2 regions of the Paracidovorax sp. genome follow, and region 1 is predicted to be linked to the other one. Evidence: riboswitches for the same ligand, from Rfam matches in the RefSeq annotation. Region 1 holds a riboswitch; the other holds the start of a gene.
What was found. A riboswitch is a leader RNA that binds a small molecule or an ion and turns the genes downstream of it on or off. The one in region 1 is predicted to bind S-adenosylhomocysteine.

Region 1 (3,405 bases):
TCAGCTCGGTGAGCTGGGCGCCGACCTTCTTCAGATGCAGGCGCGCGACCTTCTCGTCCAGCACCTTGGGCAGCACGTACACCTTGCCGGCCTGGTAGGCGTCGGGCTTGGTGAACAGTTCGATCTGCGCGATGGTCTGGTTGGCGAAGGAGCTGGACATCACGAAGCTCGGGTGGCCCGTGGCGCAGCCCAGGTTGACCAGGCGGCCCTTGGCCAGCAGGGTGATGCGCTTGCCGTCCGGGAAGATCACGTGGTCCACCTGGGGCTTCACTTCTTCCCACTGGTACTTCTCGATCGAGGCGACGTCGATCTCGTTGTCGAAGTGGCCGATGTTGCAGACGATGGCCTCGTTCTTCATGGCGACCATGTGCTCGTGGCGGATCACGTCCTTGTTGCCGGTGGTGGTCACGAAGATGTCGGCCTTGTCGGCGGCGTATTCCATGGTCACGACCTTGAAGCCTTCCATGGCGGCCTGCAGGGCGTTGATGGGGTCGATCTCGGTGACCCACACCTGGGCGCGCAGGGCGGCCAGGGCCTGTGCGCAGCCTTTGCCCACGTCGCCGTAGCCGGCCACCACGGCGACCTTGCCGGCGATCATCACGTCGGTGGCGCGCTTGATGCCGTCCACCAGCGATTCACGGCAGCCGTAGAGGTTGTCGAACTTCGATTTGGTCACCGAGTCGTTCACGTTGATCGCGCGGAACAGCAGCGTGCCCTTGGCGGACATCTCGTTCAGGCGGTGCACGCCGGTGGTGGTCTCTTCCGTCACGCCGATGATCTCGGCCGACTTGCGGGTGTACCAGGTCGGGTCCTGGGCGATCTTGGCCTTGATGGCGGCAAAGAGGATGCGCTCTTCCTCGCTGGTGGGGTTGGCCACCACAGACAGGTCCTTCTCGGCGCGCTGGCCCAGGTGCATCAGCAGCGTCGCGTCGCCGCCGTCGTCCAGGATCATGTTGGGGCCTTCGCCGGCCGAGCCCTTGGGGCCGAAGTCGAAGATGCGGTGGGTGTAGTCCCAGTAGTCTTCCAGCGATTCGCCCTTGATGGCGAACACGGGCGTGCCGCCTGCGGCGATGGCGGCGGCGGCGTGGTCCTGCGTCGAGAAGATGTTGCACGAGGCCCAGCGCACGTCGGCACCCAGGGCTTTGAGCGTCTCGATCAGCACGGCCGTCTGGATGGTCATGTGCAGCGAGCCGGTGATGCGCGCGCCCTTCAGGGGCTGAGCCGCCGCGAATTCCTCACGGATGGCCATCAGGCCGGGCATCTCGGTTTCGGCGATCTTGATTTCCTTGCGGCCCCAGTCGGCCAGGGAAATATCGGCAATGGCCAGGTCGGCCGGGGTCTTGAGAACTGCGCTCATGGGTTTCTCCAACAAAGGACGTTTGTGAAAAACCACGCTCTTTGGGAAAGGCACTCACCGCACCGGAAATAGCGTGGGTGAGCGTCGTTGCTTGTCTGATCCGAGCCTCACGCCCCGCTGTGCTGGGGGCGCTGCAACGCTCCTCGGAATGGCCGCGATTGTACAAAAACCCTGCGTCCTGCATGGCCGCGGCGGGATGCCACCGCGTCGGTGGCCTGAGTCAGGTCGAGTCAGGTGGCCGCGCCAGCCGCCCGGGCCGTGGCATGCAGGCGCAGAGCCAGCCCCAGCGCCCCGGCCAGCAAGACCAGACAGAAGGCCGCCACGGCCAGCCACTGCCCGAACTCCCAGACTCCGCCGGCAGCCACACCCAGCACACTCGCGCCCAGGTAATAGATGAGCAGGTACAGCGACGAAGCATGCCCCTTGGAATGCCGGGCCACCACCCCCACCCAGCCGCTGCAGACCGCATGCGAGCCGAAGAACCCCAGCGTGAGCACGCAGATGCCGGCGATCACCCATACCAGGTGGTTGGACAGCGTCATCGCCACGCCCGCCGCCATCATGAGCACACCCGTCAACAGCACCGGGCCACGGCCCAGGCGGTCTGCCAGCCCGCCCGCCACCGGCGACACCCCCATGCCCAGCAGGTAGGCGGTGAAGACCAGGCCGATCTCGCTCTGCCCCAGCCCGAAGCCGGGGCCCGACAGCCGAAAGCCGATGGTGTTGAACACCGCCACCAGCGCGCCGACCAGCAGGCAGCCAGCCGCGAACAGCAGCGGCAGCGACGGATCGCGCAGATGGTCTCGCCAGATGCGCACATGCCGGGCCGCGCCCAACCCCTCCGTGCGCACGAAACGGCGGGACGGCGGCAGCAGCAGCATGAAGCCCACGGCCACCACCAGCCCGAGCACGCTGATGGCTGCCAGGGCCGTGCGCCAGCCGTAGGCATCGGTCAGCAGCCCCATGATCACACGCCCCGACATGCCACCGAAGGCCGTGCCCCCGACGTACAGGCCCATCGCGAAGCCCAGGCCGCGCGCATCGATCTCCTCTGCCAGATAGGCCATGGCCACCGCAGGCACACCGCCCAGCACCACGCCTTCGACAGCCCGGGCCAACAGCAGCAGAGGCCACTGCGGCGCCAGCGCCGCCGCAAGATTGCAGGCCGCGGCCAACGCCATCGAGGCGAACATGAGCCATCGCCGCCCGACGGACTGCGACAGCGCGCCGGCGAACAGGATGGACACGGCCAGCAGCCCCGTGGTGAGCGACAGCGCCAGGGCGCTCTGCCCGGCCCCGACGCCGAAATGCCGGGCGAATTCCGGCAGCAGCGGCTGCACGCTGTAGAGCAGCGAAAAGGTGGCGAAACCTGCCAGGAACAGCGCCAAGCTGATGCGCCGGTAGGCCGGCGTGCCGACGAGCACCCCGTCCGGCAGGGCCGCATCGGCGGCCGTTGTGGTCGTTGCCATCGCGTCTCCCATCCCCCCGATGTGTGTGGTGCCGTGATTGTCCGTGCCGGGCAACGCGGCTGTCTAATGCATCGCTCGGGCGGCGCGGGCGAACCCGATAGGCGCAGCGCTGCGAACCCCGGCCCGCTAAAATCGCGGGTTCCGCCCCCAGGGCGCCGGCCCGCACGCCCGCGCCTCGGGGTGCTTTCGAAGCACCTCCCGAGCACACCCTTGTCCTACGCCCCCGAAACCCGGCGCCGCCGCACCTTCGCCATCATCTCCCACCCCGACGCGGGCAAGACCACGCTGACGGAAAAGCTGCTGCTGTTCTCGGGCGCGATCCAGATCGCGGGCGCCGTGAAGGGCCGCAAGGCCAGCCGCCACGCCACCAGCGACTGGATGGAGATCGAAAAGCAGCGCGGCATCTCGGTGGCCTCTTCGGTCATGCAGATGCTCTACCGCGACCACGTCATCAACCTGCTGGATACGCCGGGCCACAAGGACTTCTCCGAAGACACCTACCGCGTGCTCACGGCCGTCGATTCGGCCCTGATGGTGATCGACGCCGCCAACGGGGTGGAGGCGCAGACGCGCCGCCTG
Region 2 (3,405 bases), on a different contig from region 1:
CTCCACCTTGGCGCGGGCCAGGATCTCGTGGCAGGGCACCATCACGCCCATGTTCACCACCTCGAAGTTGTTGCACTGCAGAACGACGGTGACGATGTTCTTGCCGATGTCGTGCACGTCGCCCTTGACGGTGGCGATGACGATCTTGCCCTTGCTGCGCACGTCGCGGCCGGCGAGCTCGTCCTGGCGCTTTTCTTCCTCGATGTAGGGAATGAGGTGGGCCACGGCGGACTTCATCACGCGCGCGCTCTTGACCACCTGGGGCAGGAACATCTTGCCGGCGCCGAAGAGGTCGCCCACGATGTTCATGCCGTCCATCAGCGGACCTTCGATCACGTGCAGCGGGCGGCCGCCCTTGGCGAGGATCTCGCGGTAGGCCTCTTCGGTGTCTTCGGTGATGAAGTCGGTGATGCCATGCACCAGCGCGTGCGCCAGGCGCTCGCCCACCGTCTTGGGGTGCTCGGGCGTGCCGCGCCATTCGAGCTTCTTGCTTTCGTCCTTGGCGCCGCTCTTGGCGGTCTCGGCGATCTCGACCAGGCGCTCGCCCGCGTCGGGGCGGCGGTTGAGCACCACGTCTTCCACGCGCTCGCGCAGCACGGGTTCGAGGTCGTCATAGACGCCCACCATGCCGGCGTTGACGATGCCCATGTCCATGCCGGCCTTGATGGCGTGGTAGAGGAACACGGTGTGGATGGCTTCGCGCACCGGGTCGTTGCCGCGGAAGCTGAAGGAGACGTTCGACACGCCGCCCGAGACCTTGGCGCCCGGCAGGTGCTGCTTGATCCAGCGCACGGCCTCGATGAAATCGACGGCGTAGTTGTTGTGCTCCTCGATGCCAGTGGCCACCGCGAAGATGTTGGGGTCGAAGATGATGTCTTCGGGCGGGAAACCCACCTCATCGACCAGCACGCGGTAGGCGCGTTCGCAGATCTCGATCTTGCGCGCGAAGGTGTCGGCCTGGCCCTGCTCGTCGAAGGCCATCACCACGGCGGCGGCGCCGTAGCGCTTGACGAGGCGCGCCTCGTGCTTGAACTTCTCCACACCCTCCTTCATGGAGATGGAGTTGACGATGCCCTTGCCCTGGATGCAGCGCAGCCCGGCCTCGATCACCTCCCACTTGGAGGAGTCCACCATGATCGGCACGCGGGCGATGTCGGGCTCGGAGGCGATCAGCTGCAGGAAGCGCACCATGGCCGCCTTGCTGTCGAGCATGGCCTCGTCCATGTTGATGTCGATGACCTGGGCGCCGTTCTCCACCTGCTGGCGCGCCACGGCCAGGGCCTCTTCGTACTGGCCGTTGAGGATCATGCGCGCGAAGGCCTTGGAGCCCGTCACGTTGGTGCGCTCACCGATGTTGACGAACAGCGTGCCCTCGCCGATGGACACCGGCTCCAGGCCGGACAGCTTCATGGGAGGGAGGGAAACAGCGGACATCAGGCTCACCTGTGCAATCGGTTGGGGGATGGAACAACAGGTGAGCGTCGTTGGAAGGCGCAAAGCTGCGGGGCAACGGCCGGCCCGAGCCTGACGCTGCCGGCTCCTGGCTTGAAAAGCAAGGGCCGGCGCGCGCTGCAACGCTCCTCGGGGGGCGGGCAATTTTAGGGCAACGCCGAACAAATGCCTCGCGTGTGGGGCATCGCGGAGACCCGCCGTGCCGTCCCCGTCAAGGAGCCGGTGGCCTGCCGCCATGCGCGCCCCGCCATGCGCGCGCTACCCGGCTCACCGCACAGGCAGGAACTGCAGGAAGGTCCCGCCCAGCAGGTTCTGCACATAGCTGATGGCGGCGCGCCGGTACTTCTCGGCCACCACGGCGGCCAGCAGGTCCAGCCGGGCGATGATCTTGCCGTATTCGCGCTCGAAGCTCAGGTTGCGCACGCCGGGCGCGATCTCGTCGGCCAGCAGCAGCGGCTGGCCGGTGGCCGCATCGCGCCGCTGGGCGATGAGCCACACGGCGATCTCCACGTTGCGCGCCGCGTTGTAGAGGTGCTGCGCGTCCAGGCTGTCGATCAGGAAGAACTCGGTCTTGCCGCCGTGCGCGGTGATGATCATGTCGGCCGTGGCGTAGGTGACGGCCGCCACCCGGTCGCCCGTGAATTCGGGGCTGAGCGCCAGCGCCAGCGCGGCGATGTCGCGCCGGCCCTGCAGCGGCGCCCAGGGCTGGCGCTGCTCCACGGCCTCGCGCACGCGCTGGCCGGCCTGGATGCGGCCCGGCAGCTGGCCCGGCGCCAGGGCGCCCTTGCGCCACTCGGCCGGGTTGCGGCGGTAGAGCTTGTCCATCAGCAGGTAGAGGCCGTCCAGGTTGTCGCGCATGGCCAGCGTCGCCATGCGGTTCACGTCGGACTGTGCCAGCTCGGTGGACTGCAGGCTTGCCGCCTGCACCTCGCCCCGGTCGGTATGCGCGGACGTACCGCAGCCGGCCATCAGCAGCGCCGCACCGGCCAGCGCGCCGCCCTGCACCAGCAGGCGGCGGCGGGCAAGCGGGGTGGAGGTGGCCGGCGTGCGCATGATCACGGGCCGATTATGGGCAGGTGGCCTACCAGGTCCGGCCCACGCTCAAGCGCCCGCGGCTTGGAACTGACCGGCTACGCGGCACACGCCTTCGGTGGCGGCAAGGCCGATGGGCGGCTGAAGGAAGCGCTGTGCGGCGTGGCTGTGGGCAGGACTGTCTGGGCGCGGCGCCGTTCAGGCCGTGGCCGCAGCGGCTTCGGCCCGGGGCGCGGCATGCGCCCGCACGATGTCTGCCGTCACCCGCAGGAAGGCATCCACGTCCTCGGCCGTGTGGCAGTGCAGCGGCGACACGCGCACCGCGCCCGTAAGCCCGAACGATTCGAGCATGCGCCGCGAATACAGGCTCGCCACGCTGCGCTCATAGACCGTCACGCCGCGCAGGCCGTATTCATGCACGGCCTGGGTGCAGTCCACGCCGTCGATGCCGATGGCGATGATCAGGTCGCGCAGCGTGAGGTCCGGGTGGTCCAGGAACACCTGCACGCCGGCCATGCGGCGCAGGCCGCAGCGGGCGCCGTCATCGCCATGGCCATCGCCGTCCAGCAGCCGCGCCAGCAGGGCGCGCTCGTGCAGCATGATGCGTTCGATGCCGGCCGCGAACAGCGCGCGGCGCGAGGGCTCGTCGGTGCCGGAAGCCGCCTCCACCGCAGCGGCCAGCTCCGGCAGTTCCCGCAGCGCCTGCCGGCCCAGCCAGCAGACGTAGTCGGCGATCTCGGTCACCACGGCGAACTGCCAGGGCGATGAACTGCCCAGGTCCCAGAAGCCTTCCGGCTTGGCCGAGAGCTTGTGGTGCGGCAGCGCCGCGGCGCGCTCCGACAGCCACGCCAGGCCCGATCCCCGGCAGCCGAAGAACTTGTAGGGCGCGATGTTCACGCCGTCCACCGGCGTCTTCTGCAG

Region 2: another riboswitch for S-adenosylhomocysteine. It lies ahead of metH (methionine synthase); the one in region 1 lies ahead of ahcY (adenosylhomocysteinase).

What each region holds. Positions count from the first base shown of each region.
Region 1 covers NZ_JBXYZY010000049.1:208,029-211,433, reverse strand. The annotation lists gene ahcY (adenosylhomocysteinase) at 1-1,357, opposite strand, end outside; S-adenosyl-L-homocysteine riboswitch at 1,430-1,508, opposite strand; gene AC3A84_RS19510 (MFS transporter) at 1,588-2,826, opposite strand; gene AC3A84_RS19505 (peptide chain release factor 3) at 3,037-3,405, shown strand, end outside.
Region 2 covers NZ_JBXYZY010000002.1:7,839-11,243, forward strand. The annotation lists gene metH (methionine synthase) at 1-1,410, opposite strand, end outside; S-adenosyl-L-homocysteine riboswitch at 1,470-1,589, opposite strand; gene AC3A84_RS02840 (hypothetical protein) at 1,720-2,505, opposite strand; gene AC3A84_RS02845 (aminotransferase class V-fold PLP-dependent enzyme) at 2,683-3,405, opposite strand, start outside.